4 regions of the Pararhizobium sp. P1_E7 genome follow, and region 3 is predicted to be linked to each of the others. Evidence: riboswitches for the same ligand, from Rfam matches in the RefSeq annotation. Region 3 holds a riboswitch; each other region holds the start of a gene.
The links. Region 3 has a riboswitch for cobalamin ahead of cobU (bifunctional adenosylcobinamide kinase/adenosylcobinamide-phosphate guanylyltransferase). Riboswitches for the same ligand answer to the same signal wherever they lie in the genome.
Positions count from the first base shown of each region.

Region 1: another riboswitch for cobalamin. It lies ahead of AC1D17_RS08870 (aromatic ring-hydroxylating oxygenase subunit alpha); the one in region 3 lies ahead of cobU (bifunctional adenosylcobinamide kinase/adenosylcobinamide-phosphate guanylyltransferase).
Region 2: another riboswitch for cobalamin. It lies ahead of nrdH (glutaredoxin-like protein NrdH); the one in region 3 lies ahead of cobU (bifunctional adenosylcobinamide kinase/adenosylcobinamide-phosphate guanylyltransferase).
Region 4: another riboswitch for cobalamin. It lies ahead of bluB (5,6-dimethylbenzimidazole synthase); the one in region 3 lies ahead of cobU (bifunctional adenosylcobinamide kinase/adenosylcobinamide-phosphate guanylyltransferase).

Region 1 is NZ_JBFUBH010000006.1:49,683-53,794, forward strand. Features, by position in the region: gene AC1D17_RS08855 (L-threonylcarbamoyladenylate synthase) at 1-274, opposite strand, end outside; gene AC1D17_RS08860 (diguanylate cyclase domain-containing protein) at 511-1,572, shown strand; gene AC1D17_RS08865 (DUF6656 family protein) at 1,573-2,178, opposite strand; cobalamin riboswitch at 2,523-2,720, shown strand; gene AC1D17_RS08870 (aromatic ring-hydroxylating oxygenase subunit alpha) at 2,843-4,093, shown strand; gene AC1D17_RS08875 (FAD-binding oxidoreductase) at 4,095-4,112, shown strand, end outside.
Region 2 is NZ_JBFUBH010000027.1:18,656-22,767, reverse strand. Features, by position in the region: gene AC1D17_RS20065 (phosphate/phosphite/phosphonate ABC transporter substrate-binding protein) at 1-351, shown strand, start outside; gene AC1D17_RS20060 (ROK family transcriptional regulator) at 600-1,814, shown strand; cobalamin riboswitch at 1,955-2,178, shown strand; gene nrdH (glutaredoxin-like protein NrdH) at 2,551-2,772, shown strand; gene nrdI (class Ib ribonucleoside-diphosphate reductase assembly flavoprotein NrdI) at 2,801-3,208, shown strand; gene nrdE (class 1b ribonucleoside-diphosphate reductase subunit alpha) at 3,205-4,112, shown strand, end outside.
Region 3 is NZ_JBFUBH010000007.1:146,173-150,284, reverse strand. Features, by position in the region: gene cobN (cobaltochelatase subunit CobN) at 1-383, opposite strand, end outside; gene cobW (cobalamin biosynthesis protein CobW) at 606-1,670, opposite strand; gene cobU (bifunctional adenosylcobinamide kinase/adenosylcobinamide-phosphate guanylyltransferase) at 1,674-2,213, opposite strand; cobalamin riboswitch at 2,389-2,758, opposite strand; gene AC1D17_RS10695 (cobyric acid synthase) at 2,885-4,112, opposite strand, start outside.
Region 4 is NZ_JBFUBH010000005.1:108,920-113,031, reverse strand. Features, by position in the region: gene AC1D17_RS07835 (DUF2865 domain-containing protein) at 1-785, shown strand, start outside; gene bluB (5,6-dimethylbenzimidazole synthase) at 817-1,509, opposite strand; cobalamin riboswitch at 1,554-1,766, opposite strand; gene AC1D17_RS07825 (SDR family oxidoreductase) at 1,808-2,644, opposite strand; gene AC1D17_RS07820 (phytanoyl-CoA dioxygenase family protein) at 2,734-3,927, opposite strand; gene AC1D17_RS07815 (LacI family DNA-binding transcriptional regulator) at 4,032-4,112, shown strand, end outside.

The DNA of each region.
Region 1 (4,112 bases), on a different contig from region 3:
GCCAGAAGGCTTCGGCCAGTTGCCGCGACAGGGGATCGAAGGTGACATGCGCCTCGGCCATGGCAAAATCGGCGACATGGCAGATCAGCGGGTTGAAACGGGGACGGCCCTTCATTTCATAGATACGGCTGATCGCGTCCGCATTGGTGGCATCGGCGGCCAGCCCATAGACGGTCTCCGTCGGGATCGCCACCGGCAGGCCTTCGTAAAGCGTCTCGCAGGCAATCGCCAAAGCGCGCTCCGGCTCGGTCCGTGTGTCTATAATCAGCGCCATCAAGCTTCCAAACGTCAATGCGCCCTCTCGAAAAGGCAGGCAGGCGCTCCGGCGTTTCCTTTATAGGGCCAGGCAGGAGATTGCCAAGCGCATTCGAAAGGTCCATTCGAACGCTGGGGTCAATTGTTCCTATTCGCTACAGCCGGTTAAGGTTTCTTAAAATGCGACAGTTCCGGTTAGCGGCGATGAAAGTTGCCCATGCTAGGTGTCCGGTCCTGCACACAGCCGGAGCCCTCATGGCCAACAAGAAATCCATGCCGAACGACCTTGCCCTGCGGATCGCCACCGCCATGCACCAGATGGGCATCGATGCCATCCCCCGGAATTACGAGCTCGTCTACGAAGCCTATGCCGGTGCCAATCCGGACCTGGTGCGCGATTTCATCGCGCTCGGTAAATACAAGTCGCAATCGGCGCTCGACGAACTTGGCCGCAAATATTTGCCGCATCATCACGAAGCAAGCGTTCTGGCACGATCGACGACGATCGTGCGCGACGAGATGAGCAATTTCATGAACCTTTTGTCGCGTGAAAAAGACCAGCTCGATGATTACGGGCGGCTGATCAGCGAGGCGACGAAAGCGCTGGTGGTCTCCGACGACGCGAACCAGACGGCACTGCAAAACTCCATTCAGGCGTTGAAGCGCGCCACCGAGCGGCAGGTCTCGCACAATGCCGAAATGGAGCAGAGCGTCACCGCGCAGTCCACCGTTATCGCCGGTGTCCAGAAAGAGCTTGCCGACTTTGAAGCAAAGAAATTTTCGGACGCTGTAACGGGGCTTGCCAATCGCCGCGCCTTCAACAAGACACTGGCCAAGGTCTATGCCGATCCCGATCTGCCGCTTGTCTGCGGTGTCGCCATTGCCGAGCCCGACACCAGCCGCCGCCTGTCGGGAGAACAGGCCGCCGCCTTGGTGGAGCCGCTGGCCCGGCATATCGGCGGTATTATCCAACAGGCTTTCCCGTCAACCGAGCTGGTCGCCCGTTTCGACGGCACCCGTTTCGGCTTTCTGGTCAGCGCAGGCGAGGAGCGGGAGGTGGTGCGGCTCGTGGCACTTCTGCGCTCGGCTTTGCGCGGCACGCATTTCAAACATCCAAAGACCGGACGCGACCTCGGCTGCGTGACGCTTTCGGTGGGCGTGTGCATGTCGGATCATGCCGGCAACGCGTTTGATCTCGTCAATACGGCGGAAAAGGCACTCGCCAGGGCGCAGGGCAAGGGCGGAGACCAGACGGTCGTTCATGGGTCCGAAAGCGAGCACCCGCCCGGGCGTGACTGGCTGATCTACAAGCAATGATCACAGGGCGCTAATGATCTTGCGAAGCTCTTCGTTGCGGGCGCCGAGCAAAAGCACGTTCTTCAGCGCTTCCTTGGGGTCGCGGGTGCGAAACAAAAGGCCGTTGTCGTGCACTGCACGATTGACGGTCAGCTTGCCCGCTTCTGCGTCCAGCTCTGTCGCCACCGCGAAATACATCCGCGAGTAGCCGAGCTTGATTTTCTCGAAAAAGTGCTGGTCGTCGCCGATGTCGGAGAAGAAGTTGGCGATGTAGAACGACCACCGGACGTCCTCGAACTTGGCGAATTTCGTCCGGGCAGCCGTTACGTGGCAGTAGCCGAGATGCGGACTGCCGGCCAGCGTGCGGTGAAACAGCAGTTTGGGGAAACGGATCGAACGATGGAACCCGTTGATCCGGTCATGCGTGACGGTACCGGCCGCTTCGAGTTTCTTGCCGGTGCGGGCCGCCACTTCCTGATGGGTCAGATAGCGCTTTTCAGCGGCGCTCCATTCCTGCTGGCGCCGGTTGATCCGCCCGGTGCGCAGGAATTCCGTATGGATCGCAGTCTTCTGCGAAGGAGCCGGCTCTTTGACCGCGGCGGCATCGTAATATCTCAAGTTTGACATCGGCCCGTACCAGGATGCGGCGGAATGCGGACAAGGCATGCCGGCGCGTAATCGCATATGAGACGAAGCTACAGTGTTATGGTTAATGCAATCTTGCCAGGCATCAACCATTTGCAATGGTGCGAGGTTTGTGGGAGCCGCCACAAAATGTCGCAAAGAGGCCGCGGTTCAGCCGATTGCCAGGGCGCTGGGCAGAAAACAGGCCTTTTGCTCCAGTTTCAGCAGAACATATTGTTTATGCTTATAAAATAGCCAGATTGGTTGCTGTCCTTCGCAATATTTGCCGTGTCGTCATTCTGGAATCGGATGTCGCTAATCGGCAGCTATTTGGCCGGGACACAAGGTTAGATGAAAACACTCAAGGTGCCGCCTTTATAGGGAGGGCGGAGAATTGGGAAGCCGGTCGAAATCCGGCGCTGCCCCCGCAACGGTGGTGGAGCGAAACCTCGGCAAAAGGCCACTGGAGAAATCCGGGAAGGCGCCGCGATGGTCCGCAAGGACAGCTCCAGAGCCCGGAAACCAGCCTTGTGGCGAAATTGATATCTGGGTGCGGCGGGCAGCCGGAAGAGAACCACTATATCCACGCGCTCTCCCGGCGCGGCGGTGGTTCCTTTCCTGCCTGCTGCAACTTTCAAAAAGAGTTGGCGAGCACAAGGAAATGACCATGGATCTCCGCAGTGAAGTCCTTCGCAAATTGAAGACCCGGCGTGCCGGGCACAGTCTCGAGCAGGCATTCTACACCGATCCCGATCTCTACAGGATCGATATGGAAGAGATCTGGTACAAGGACTGGCTGTTTATCGGCCATGACTGCGAAATCCCGAAATCCGGCAATTATTTCACCGTGCAGGTCGGCGAGTATCCGGTCGTCATCGTCCGCGACCGCACCGGCACCGTCCGGGCCCTGCACAATTCCTGCCGCCATCGCGGCTCGCGCGTCTGCGCCGGCGCCAAGGGCTCGTCCGCCAAGCTTGTCTGTCCCTATCACCAGTGGACCTACGAGCTTGACGGCAAGCTTTTGTTCGCCCGCCAGATGGGCGAGGATTTCGACAAGAACCAGCACGGTCTGAAACCGATCCATTGCGAAACCATCGGCGGCTATATCTTTATCTGCCTTGCCGAAGAGGCGATGGATTTCCAGCCCGTGCGCGACATGGTCTCGTCCTATGTCACCCCGCACAATCTGAAGGACACCAAGGTCGCGTTTGAAAGCACGATCATCGAGAAGGGCAACTGGAAGCTCGTCTGGGAAAACAACCGCGAATGCTACCATTGCGCGGCAAACCACCCCGAGCTTTGCCGCACCTATCCGGAAGCCCCGACCGCAACCGGCGTGCAGGGCGCCAAGGACGATCCCGTCATTGCCGAACACTGGGCAAAATGCGAAGCCGAGGGCTTGCCGAGCGAGTTCAAGATGTCGCCGACCGGCCAGTTCCGCGTTGCCCGCATGCCGCTGATCGAGAATGCCGAGAGCTACACCATGTCGGGAAAGCGGGCCGTCCAGCGCCAGCTCTCCGACGATGTCAGCCAGGATCATATCGGCACCCTCTTGCTGTTCCACTATCCGAGCACCTGGAACCACGTGCTGGCCGACCACGCCATCACCTTCCGCGTCCTGCCGCTTGGTCCTGAACTCACCCAGGTCACCACCAAATGGCTGGTGCACAAGGATGCCGTCGAAGGCGTCGATTACAATCTGGAAGAACTGACGCATGTCTGGACCGAGACCAATGACCAGGATCGCCAGATCGTCGAGGAAAATGCCTTCGGCATCCGCTCGCCCGCCTATCAGCCCGGCCCCTATTCGCCGGAACACGAGGGCGGCGTGATGCAGTTCGTCGAATGGTACACCAACTTTATGCAGGATCGCCTGCAGGGTAATTCCATCTCAACCCCTCTGGTTCGGGTCGCCTGACATGACGATTGCTTCCTCC
Region 2 (4,112 bases), on a different contig from region 3:
CGCAACAGCATTGCAGCGATCACAGCCGGCAAAGCGGATGTGGCGGCGATCGACTGCGTCACCTATGGCAACGTGCTACGCTTCGATCCTGAGAGCCTTGCCGGCGTCCGCATCCTTTTCGAGACGATCAAGGGACCGGGATTGCCGTTCATCACCCGGGCGGATGCCTCGGATGTGGAGGTAAGGCTGTTGCGGCAAGCCCTAAAGCAGGCCGTCGCCGAACCGTCACTCTCTGCCGCGCGCGATGTGCTTTGCCTGAAGGATTTTGCGGTTCTTTCCGATGCCGACTATGAACCGCTGGCCGAGCTGGAGAGGCAGGCGCAGCGGCAGGGTTATCCCGTCATCGCCTGACGCCATTCGGACGCCTGTAGCTGCAGGGAACTCCCAACGCCGGGGCCTGCGTGCCGCTGGCGAGGCGGCCGTTTTTTCATTTCCATTTCGGTGCGCGTTCTCACGGAAAAGCCGGTGGTCGTCGGCGTCCGGCCGGTGCTTCAGGCACGGGGGAAATCGCTCGAACCGGATGCGACCTCGCTTTCCGGTTGACTCATTTTGCAATTGACTAAATAGTTCGGTGATAGAACGAATTAATAGAGGCGACTGTGAGCGAAACCCTGCGCATCTCCCGGAAGTTTTCCCAAAGAGCCGTGATGGAGGCGATCATCCAGAACGGGCCGATCTCCCGCGCCTCGATTGCCAAGCAGACGGGCCTCTCCAAACAGACCATCTCGGAAATCGTTCGCCAGCTGGAGCTGGACGACTGGGTTCGCGAGACCGGGCGCACCAGCGGCCATGTCGGGCGCACCGCCGTTACCTATGAACTGGTGCCGGATGCGGCCTATATTGCTGCGGTCGATCTTGGCGGAACGAAGATCCGGCTCGCCATCGCCGATCTCGCCTGTCAGGTCTTTGCCGAAGAGGTCGTGGCGACCGACCAGCGCGGCGGCCAGTTCGTCGTCGACCAGATCGCCGGTCTCTGCGCGCAGGCGGTAGGCCATCTGAACATTCCGAGCGAACGCATCCGCATGGCCGTCATCGGCGCGCCCGGAGCGCCGGATGCAAAAACCGGCCGCATCCTGCTGGCGCCCAACATCGCCGATTTCGACACGATGAACGTGGCGGCCGCCTTCGAGAAGGCGCTCGGCATCGATGTAATCCTGGAAAACGACGTCAACCTGGCGGTGCTTGGCGAAAACTGGCTCGGCCAGGGGCAGGGCATCGACAATCTTGCCTATATCGCCGTCGGCACCGGCATCGGTGGCGGGTTGATGGTCGGCGGCCAACTGGTGCGGGGCGCGATGAATGCTGCCGGCGAACTGGGCTTCCTGCCCTTTGGCGCCGACCCCTTCGATCCGGAATCGCTGCGCTCCGGCGCCTTCGAGCGGGTCACCGCCTCGATCGGCATCATGGAGCGCTATGCGGCGGCATCCGGCGAGACGGCAACCGTGCCGGTGATCTTCGATCGGGCGGCAAGCGGCGACGTGCACGCCTCAACGACGCTGGACGAGACGGCGAAATATCTGGCGCGCGGCATCAGCGCGATTGCGGCGATCGCCAATCCGGAAAAGGTCATCATGGGTGGCTCGATCGGCCTGCGCCCGGAACTGATCGAGCGCATTCGGAAATTCCTGCCTGCCTGCTTTCCCTATCCCGTCGATATCGAGGTGAGCCAGCTCGGACCCCGCGCGGCGATTGTTGGCGCAGCCGCAATCGGGCTCAGCCATCTCCACAATGCGCTGTTTGGCGCCGATGCCCCGGACAGCCGCGTGTCGCTGCCGCCGGCAGAGACGGTGGCCTTCAGGGAGGCCCTGCAATGAGCGGATCGAACATCCTGACCGAAAGGCTGGTGCCGCTTCGTTTGCGGCGTTGACGAATGGTTAACCATGATACCGAAAAAACGGCATTCTGCCTGGCGGGTTTCCGCCCGCTAGGTATTGACYGGAAAAACGACTCGTATACTATATCTGGTGTTCAAGGTGCCTCCGAATCGCAAGGTGTGGAGGCTAAGAGGGAATACGGTGCGTCCAGCCATTCTGGCCGGACAAAGCCGAAGCTGCCCCCGCAACTGTAAGCGGCGAGCGCCTGTTTCATTTTAAGTCACTGAAGCGTCAGTCTTCGGGAAGACGAAAACAGGCGCCACGACCCGCAAGCCAGGAGACCTGCCTCGAACAAAACGTCCACGGGCGGGGTGCCCGGAAGGTCGCGTGATGTGCGGCGGAATGATTCCGCTTTGTGTTGCGTTCCTCCGATACCCGCCAAAAAGGCTTCGGAGCGAAGGCATGTCAGACAATCGAATTTGCAGACCTGCGGGCCGCGATGCCAATCGCGACCGGCGGCACGTGCCTAAAGCATGTCGCGCAAAAATGTGCAGCGGTTTTGCGATAACGACATGCGTGAAATCGAAGAGCTAAAGCGCGAGAAGCGAATCTGAAAGATCGCGACACGCCTTGGCCTGTCCGTCAGCTTGTAATGAAAAACCACACGGCCGGATCCGCGCGCAGCGGCTCGGAACCCTTTCGTGCGCCGGTAACACTACAGATCACGAGGAACGTCATGAACATCACCGTCTACAGCAAGCCTTCCTGCGTCCAGTGCACCGCAACCTATCGTGCGCTCGATCGCGAAGGCATCGATTACCAGGTCATCGACATTTCCAAGGACGAGGATGCCTTCGCGACGGTCGTGGGGCTTGGTTATCAGCAGGTTCCGGTGGTGGTTGCCGGGCCGGACCATTGGGCCGGCTTCCGGCCGGACAAGATCAGCGGACTTTCCTGAGCGCGGCCTGAGCAGGGATGGACAAGCGATGGGCCTGATCGTCTACTATTCCAGCCTGTCGGAAAATACCCATCGCTTCGTCGCCAAGCTCGGTCTGAGATCGGCGCGCATTCCCGTCAGCAGTGGCGCGGAAACGCCCGAAGTGCGCGAGCCTTTCGTCCTCGTCCTTCCGACCTATTGCGGCGAGGACGGCAAGGGCGCGGTTCCCAAGCAGGTGATCCGCTTTCTCAACGATGCGGACAACCGATCCCTCATCCGGGGCGTGATCGCCGCCGGCAACAGCAATTTCGGCGCGACGTTCGGTCTCGCGGGCAATGTCATCTCGGATAAATGCCGGGTGCCGTACCTCTACAGGTTCGAGCTTCTGGGTACGGACGAGGACGTCGCCAATGTCATCAATGGATTGGAACGATTTTGGACGTCTCAGAGACCTTGACGCGGGGCGGAAAACCGCTCGACGCTTTTTCTCATTCCGCCGGTGAGCGCCCCTTGAAGGCGACGGAAACCGCAATTGACTATCATGCGCTCAACGCGATGCTGAACCTCTACGACGACGAGGGGAAGATCCAGCTGGACAAGGACCGGCTGGCCGCCAAGCAGTATTTCCTCCAGCACGTCAACCAGAATACCGTGTTCTTCCATAATCTGAGGGAAAAGCTCGATTACCTGGTGACCGAGGGCTATTACGAGCGGGAGGTTCTCGACCAGTATTCGTTCAACTTCGTGCGCGACCTGTTCGATCATGCCTATGCGAAGAAATTCCGTTTCCCCACCTTCCTTGGCGCGTTCAAGTATTACACCAGCTATACGCTGAAGACCTTCGACGGAAAGCGCTACCTGGAGCGCTACGAAGACCGCATTTGCATGGTGGCGTTGACCCTGGCGCAGGGCAATGAAACGCTTGCCCGCGACATGGTCGACGAGATCATTTCCGGCCGCTTCCAGCCGGCGACGCCGACCTTCCTCAATGCCGGCAAGAAACAGCGCGGCGAACTCGTGTCCTGCTTCCTGCTTCGGATCGAGGACAATATGGAATCGATCGCGCGGGGCATCAACTCGGCGCTGCAACTGTCGAAGCGTGGCGGCGGCGTCGCGCTGTCGCTGACCAACATCCGCGAGGCCGGCGCGCCGATCAAGCAGATCGAAAACCAGTCGTCCGGGATCATTCCGGTGATGAAACTTTTGGAAGACAGTTTCTCCTATGCCAACCAGCTCGGTGCGCGGCAGGGGGCGGGAGCCGTCTATCTCAACGCCCATCACCCTGACATCATGCGCTTCCTCGATACCAAGCGCGAAAACGCCGACGAGAAGATCCGCATCAAGACGCTGTCGCTCGGCGT
Region 3 (4,112 bases):
GTCGAAAACGGTTCCAACCCCGGATCGGGCTTGTCGCAGCCCGGCAGTACGGCAATCTGGAATTTATGGGTGACGGCTGCCGCATGCAGCGCCTCCAGCACATAATGGAAATAGCTGGCACCGCCGAGCGGGCGCACGATGATGAGCCTGGCATGGCGCGCCGTGCGCTCGACATAGGTATCCACCGACATCGGGTGCTTGAGCGTCAAGAGGCTGGCCACCCGCAGGCTCGGCTTGGCCCCACGCGCGCGATGCGCGCCGGCGATCGACGAAAGTTCGGTATCAGCGGCGGACAGGAACAGGATATCAGCCGGCGACTGACCGAGATCGATCGCTTCCTCGCCGTCGGTGATCGTTCCCTTCTGGGCTAGGAGGAGATGCATGCAACCTCCCTGAGACTGGGCGACGTCCTCTCCCCAATCCCTCCCCACAAGGGGGCGGGACTAGCCTTCCGCACCTCTTTGCCAAGCCTGTTCGTCTCGAATGGGAAACAGGCCCTGAACCGGTCGACCGGGTACGAAAATAGCGGCAAGCGCCGTTCTGGCCTCTCCCCCTTGTGGGGAGGGGTCGGGAAGGGAAAATTCTCGCGCCCGGTCAAAACGCCCTCAAACCGCCGCTGCGATGGCAGCGCGTACGGCGGCTTCATCCATGTCATGCAGGCCGATGACGACCAGGCGGGTGCGGCGCACTTCGCCTGCAGCCCATGGGCGGTCGAAATACTGCTCGATACGGGCGCCGACACCCTGGATCAGCAGGCGCATCGGCTTGCCGGGGATATCGGCGAACCCCTTCAGGCGCAGCACATCGTGTGCGGCGATGATCGGCTTCAGCTTTTCGATGAAACCGGCGGGATCGGCAATCGGCCCCAGTTCGACAACGAAACTGTCGAACTCGTCATGGCTATGCTCCTCGCCCGCCTCATGTTCCATCTCGTGATGGGACTTGCGGTTGGCGATGTCGCTTTCCGTGCCGACACCGAGGCCAAGCAGCACGGCTGCGGAAACCTCGCCGTTCTTCGCTTCGATCATCGCCGGCTTGCGGCTGGTGCGCGCGGAGACCTCGTTGCGGACAAAGGCAAGACCGGTCGAATCGAGCAGGTCGGTCTTGTTGAGAATGATCAGATCGGCGGCGGTCAGCTGGTCTTCGAACAACTCCTCGATCGGGCTTTCGTGATCGAGATTGTCATCGTTGACGCGCAGCGCATCGACCTTGTCGTGATCGTCGGCAAACCGTCCGGCGGCGACGGCGGCGCTATCGACGACGGTGATGACGCCATCGACGGTCACTTGCGTGCGGATATCCGGCCAGTTGAAGGCAGCGATCAGCGGCTGCGGCAGCGCCAGGCCGGATGTTTCGATGACAATATGGTCCGGGCGGTTTCCGCGCTCAAGCAGCTTGGTCATGGTCGGAATGAAATCGTCGGCCACGGTGCAGCAGATGCAGCCATTGGTCAGCTCGATGATGTCGTCCTCGCTGCAGGCTTCGGCGCCGCAGCCCTTCAGCACGTCGCCATCGACGCCGAGATCGCCGAACTCGTTGATGATCAGCGCGATGCGCCGGCCGCCGGCATTTTGCAGGATGTTGCGGATCATCGTCGTCTTGCCGGCGCCAAGGAAGCCGGTGATGACGGTTGCCGGGATCTTGCCGTGGGCGGCTTTTTCAATGGTCATGGATCAACCCTTCATTTTCAGCGGCAATCCGGCCGCGATAAAATAGACGTCTGCGGATATCTCCGCAATGATCTGGTGCAGCCGGCCGGCATGGTCGCGAAAGTCGCGCGCCATCCGGTTTTCCGGCACGATGCCAAGCCCGACCTCGTTCGAGACGAAGACCAGCCGGGCCTTGGCTTGCGGCACATAGGCCGCGAGCTTTTCAAATTCGGCCGCGATATCCCGATGCTCCATCATCAGGTTGGTGACCCACAGGGTCAGGCAATCGATCAGAACGATGCGATCAGGCGCGTCGATCGCTTCAAGGCAGGTGGCAAGCTCGAGCGGCTCCTCGTGGGTCTGCCAATCGGCCCCGCGGCGATCGCGATGCTCGGCAATCCTTGCCTGCATCTCACCGTCCCAGGCCCTCCCGGTCGCGACGTAATGCATGCCAAGACCCGACGCCTTGACGAGTTTTTCGGCAAAAGCGGATTTGCCGGAACGGGCGCCGCCCAGAACCAGCACGCTGCCTGCCAGCACACTGCCTGACTGTATCGCTGTCATGAAATGATCCCGGCCTCAGCGCACGCCGGGCGATAAACGGACCCATACACCACGCAAGCCTGCATCCGCGGCAACGCGAAACGGACCGTTCCGGGAACGGGATAATGAAGCCATGACAACCTCCGTGCTGGCATCGGGAGTGTCTCTCCCTGGATCGGGCGAACCCCTGGCTAAGATGGGGCCCTTGAGGATGGCAGGTCTCCTGGCTCACGGCGCCACGTGCCGCTTAAGGGCACGAACGGGTTCGCCTCGCCTTCCCGGAGGTTTTGGGTATCACGAAGAGGTGGACGATTCGTAGATTTAGAGGCGTCCAGCCCCGGCTGATCGTGATGCCGCTCCAGTGGCTTTTCCGGTTGGGCCGACCCTTCCGCCGCCGCGAATGCGGACAGTCCGGACCATCGGCTTTCCCGGATGGCGAACCCTGACCGTTCTACAGTCGCGGGGTCGGCTGCGATAAGGACGCCCGGTTTGGGTCCGGCCCGTCGCATTCCCATTTACTCCCGACATGCAACGGCACATCGGGAACCATCCAATGGTTGATGATTAGGCGCTCATCCGGATCAAGTCAATTGCGGCGCGATCTCCGTCGCCGGGTTCGGCCCGGCCTCGGCAAGACTTCGCTTGATCCTCGAGGCATCGGGAGAAATCTGAAAACCGCCGCGATCAGGACGTCAAGACATCAGGCCATCCAGCCAGCGCGGGTCCAACACCGCTTCCAGCTCTGCCGCGATATCGTCGAGCGCCCGGTCGACCGATTGCCGGTAATTTTCACCACCGCCCTCGATGCCGAAGCTTTTCAGCAGCGCAGCGCGATAGGCATCGCTGGCAAACAGACCGTGCAGATAGGTTCCGCTGACCATGCCGTCCGCCGACACCGCACCGTCCGGCCGGCCATCGATGATCACGGCCGGGCGGACGCAGTCGGCGCCGGTGGTGCGGCCGAGGTGAATTTCGTAGCCTTCCAGCGCAACGTCGTAGACCGCCGAGCGGGCGCTGCTGTTGCGCACCGTCTTTTCCGGCGCCATCTCGGTTTCGACCGCAAGCAGGCCGAGACCTTCGATTTCAACGACATTGCCTTCGATTCCATGCGGATCGGTGACCCGGTCCCCCAGCATCTGGTAGCCGCCGCAAATCCCGATGACGCGGCCACCACGCCGGACATGCGCCTGCAGGTCACGATCCCAGCCCTGCACGCGAAAATCGCTGAGATCGGCAATCGTCGCCTTCGATCCCGGAATGACCACCAGACCGGCGTCCGCTGGAATTCTCTCGCCGGGACGAACGAAGACGAGATCGACTTCCGGCTCCGCGGCCAGCGGATCGAGATCGTCGAAATTGGCGATGCGCGACAGGACGGGCACGGCAACCTTCAGCGCTCTGCCCGCCCCCCGTGCCAGCCTTTCCAGCACGACGGAATCTTCTGCCGGGAGACGGCCGGCGCTCTTCAGCCAGGGAACGACGCCGAAGCAAGGCCAACCGGTGAAACTTCTCACTGCAGCTATGCCGTCGTCGAACAGCGACACGTCGCCCCGGAACTTGTTGATGATATAGCCGCTGATCATGGCGCGGTCTTCGGCGGACAGAATAGTGTGGGTGCCGACAAGCGAGGCGATGACGCCGCCGCGATCGATGTCGCCGACCAACACGACCGGAACTTTGGCGCGGGTGGCAAATCCCATATTGGCGATGTCACCGGCGCGCAGGTTGATTTCGGCCGGCGATCCGGCTCCTTCGACGACAACCAGATCGACGCCGGACCGGACGGTTTCGAAGCTTTCCATGACGGCGCCCATCAATTTAGGTTTCAAGGCCTGATAATCGCGCCCCCTGGCCTGCCCCGCGACCTTGCCCTGGACGATGATCTGGCTGCCGGTTTCCGACTGCGGCTTGAGCAGAACA
Region 4 (4,112 bases), on a different contig from region 3:
AAACGCTGAAGGCACGCCGCCAGAACCTCGCAACGGGAGGCGACAGCCAGATCGCCCGGCGGCGGATCCTCGCCGCCCTCGACGTCAATCGCTGCTCTGAAGAACAGGATGAAGTCGTCAGCGCCGCCGTCGAGGAACCGGAAACCCGTCGCAATATCCTGAAGGACCTGCCGCCGATCAGCGAAGACTATCTCGATATGCGCGACAGCAATGACGTATCCGATTTCACAACGCCGGATGATGGCTTTGCGCCGAGCGACGATTACCCCGGCAGCCTGCGGACATTGTGCGTGCGCACCTGCGACGGGGCGTTCTTCCCGATCTCCTCAAATGCGTCCCCGGCCGATTTCCAGCGCGATGCCGAAGCCTGCCAGCGGCGGTGCCCGGGAGCGGAGACGGCGCTCTACTATCATGCGCTGGCGACCGAAGAGACCGACCAGATGGTCTCCGCAGCCACCGGCGAACCGTATGCCGATCTGCCGTCGGCTTTCGCCTACAAGACCCGCGACCTCAGCCAGCCCGGCCAGTGCGGCTGCTCTCCGGTCGGGCGCACGGCGACGCAACAGAGTACGCCGGACAACGGCAAGGGCGTTATCGAGTTTCGCACGCGCAATAAGGCTACCCCGGCTGAGGTGAAGAGCGCGATTGCGGACCGCCCCTACAATCCGCGGGACAGCAAGGTCCGCGTCGTCGGTCCGAGCTTCCTGCCTTCGCAGGAAACCTCGATCGACCTGAGGCATCCGGCCGGCCCCGGATACCAACAGCAACAGCAACAGACAAACTAGAGCGCTTCATCCTCAACCGGAAGCGCTCCAATCACTCCGCGGGGCTGACGCCCCAGGCATCGGCGAAGACGAGATCCTTGAGCGGCAACCGCTGGCGCCAGCCTTTGACCGCCAGTTCCGGCTCTGCATAAAGCGTATCGACATAGCCAAGGCACAGCCAGGCGATGATCTCGATAGGATCGGGAATACCGAGCACGGCCTTGATATCGCGCTCGTGGAAAATGCTGACCCAGCCGACGCCAACCCCTTCGGCCCGTGCGGCAAGCCACAGGTTCTGCACGGCGCAAACGGTAGAAAAGGCGTCCATGCGCGGATTGTGCGTCCGGCCGAGAACGACCTTTCCGGCACGCGCCGGATCGCAGGTGACGCAGATGCTGACCGGTGCCTTGCGGATACCTTCGAGCTTCAACGACCGGTATTTGTCCTGCGCCTCGCCCTCAAACATCAGCGCCGCTTCCTCATTGGCGCGCTGGAAGGCTTCAAAGACACGCGCACGCCTGTCCTCGTCGCGGACGACGATAAAATTCCAGGGTTGCATGAAGCCGACCGAAGGCGCGCTGTGGGCAGCGGCAAGCAGCCGCGCGATGACGTCGTCCGGCAAGGGTGCCGGCAGGAACTGGTCGCGCACGTCGCGGCGGGTTTCGATGGCGCGGTAGACGGCGGCGCGCTCGTCCGATGAAAATGCGTCCGCCCTCACAAGGCGGTCTTGCGGTTCAGCTTGCATCGTTTGATCCCCAACAATGCGAAACCTCCCGCCGTCCGCGCGGGTTTGGTCTATCTTGTCAGGCCGGTCTTCTGACTGCGGATCAACCGGCTTTGCCGCCTTCCCGGATCGCTTGAAGATCCAGTGGCAGAAATCTGAAATCATTCAGACTTTCATCTATGCAAAGCCGTCCCCGTCACAGCGCTGGGCACGTCCCGGACTTTCACCGGGTTCCCGATTCTCCCGTTTTCACGGGCACCTGAACAAACCGATATGGTCATAGCGGGCCGCCGATTGCAAGGCGGCCCGCGCGTTCTTGTCAGATGGCGGCGGCCGGATGCGGCGAGCCGTCATAGGCACCCCAGACCGATTGGTCGAAGCAGATCATCGATCCGGTCATCAGACCGGATTCCGCCGACGACAGATAGGCGCAGGCACGCGCCACCTCGGCCGGATCGACCAAGCGCCCAAAGGGCTGGCCAGCCGCCGCCTTTTCCAGCCAGTCGGCGGGCGATCCATGAAATTCGCGCTGGATGCGATCCTCCCCTTCGGATGCCATCCAGCCGATGTTCAGGCCATTGACGCGGATCCTGTTGCGCAACACCGCATAGGCGGTGTTCTTGGTCAGCGTTTCCAGCGCACCCTTGGAGGCGCAATAGGCGGAGATGAAAGGCTGCCCGGCCATCGCCGACATCGAACCGATATTGACGATGGTTCCCTCGATCTTCTCGCGGCGCATGACATTGATCGTTTCCTGCATCAGGAAGAACGGCGCACGCACATTGATGGCGAACATGCGATCAAACAGCTCCGGATTGGTGTCGAGGATCGTTCCACGGTCGGTAATTGCCGCAGCGTTGACCAGCGCATCGACCCGACCGAATTCTCTGTCACATGCCGCGACCACCTTGCGTGCATCCTCTGTCTTTTCGAGGTCAGCCTGGACATAGACAACCTTCGTTCCGGTCGCCTTGCCAATCTCGGCAGCCTTGGCCTCGCCCTTGGCGGCATTGCGGCCGCAGATCACGATGCCGGCAGCACCGCGCTTGGCAAACAGCGTCGCGATCGCCGCCCCCAGCCCTTGCGTCCCGCCGGTAACAATCGCCACCTTGCCGTCGAGCCGGCCATAGTCATTGCTCCCATTTTCACTGCTCATTGGGCTTTCCTCCATGTTCGATGTCGATTTTGTCAAAAGACCCCCGCCCGAAATTCGGGTGGGGGTTCGCAATGTTTCATTCGGCGCTGCTAGCTGAGTCTCCTGTCCGACTGCGCTGCGAGTGCTGCGGTAAACGCAGCCGCCTCCCAGCCGCCGGCAAGCGCTTCCTGCATCAGCTGGGCCTGCGTCTTCGGTGCAAGGCCGCCGACGGGAGGATCGCGGTCGAGATTGGTCGRAAAGGAGTACCCCTCGGCGCAGGATGCGATGGCGCACGCCGCCTGCGCGCCCGACAGGCGGCCATCGGCGAGCATGGCTTTCAAAGCCGGATAGAGCGTTGCGCTCATCCTTTCCCGATTGACCGTCTCCATCGCGCGGCCGAACGCGGACGACACCTGCAGCAGGTTGGCGACGCGCTTGATGTCTTGCGAGCGATTGGTTCCGGCGGCGTGGAAGAGCGCCGGGTTGAAAAACACCAGATCGCCCTTCGACAAGGGCAGCTGTACATGGTTGCGGTCGAAATACTCCCGGAATTCCGGGCGTTTCAAAGCCAGATAGCCGGGAACATAGGTCTGGCTGTAGGGCAGGAACAGCGTCGGCCCGCTTTCCAGCGGCATGTCGCAATGGGCAACGGCGCCCTGCAAGGTCAGTACCGGCGACAGCCGGTGGACATGGGCCGGAAACTGCTCGATCACTGCCGATGTCTGGAAGCCGAGATGGTAGTCCCGGTGGGCAGATTGGGCGGCGCCGCCCGGGTTGACCCGGTTGACCTGCGCCGTCATCTGGTAGCTCGGCCCGAGCCAGGCTTCGCTGACCAGCGCGATCAGAGCGTTGCCGTAATAGGCGGCAAAATTCTCCGGATCCCTCAGGCAGTGCTTTTCCAGCGAATTCCAGATGCGATCGTTGGCACCGGGCTTGGCAAAGTGGTCGCCACCGCCGGTATGAGTACGATGCTGCTCGTTGATGATCTCGTCGAAAATGCCGCTCGCCGCATCGATGACGTCAGTATTCTCAAAGGCGCGCTTAAGCACAATGACACCTGGCCCGCTGGCAAAGGCCTCACAGATTTCGGCAAGCACCGCCCGGCGTCCGTCTCCACTTGCGGCCGCCTTCAGCACGCTGGCGCCATCATAGATCAGCACGTTCTTCTCGACGGCCGCCGCATGCGGATAGTCGGCAAGCATGGTCGTGCGCTCCACCCCGGCGCGAAAATCGTCGAGATCACAGGCGGCCTCCGTCAGCCACACCCGGTCCGCGCGCTGCTTCAAGATATTGTCGCTCTTCATCCCAGATCCTCCCGCCGGATGCGCTTCGATACCGGCACTATACGCGGAGGAAAAAGCTGATATAGAGCAGAAACCCATCAAAAAACCATCAGGACGGAACGATGATGGCCCACGAATTTCTGGTCAAGGACATTGCGTTTCAGGCAGGCCTCAGCGCCGCCACGGTCGACCGTGTTCTAAACAGC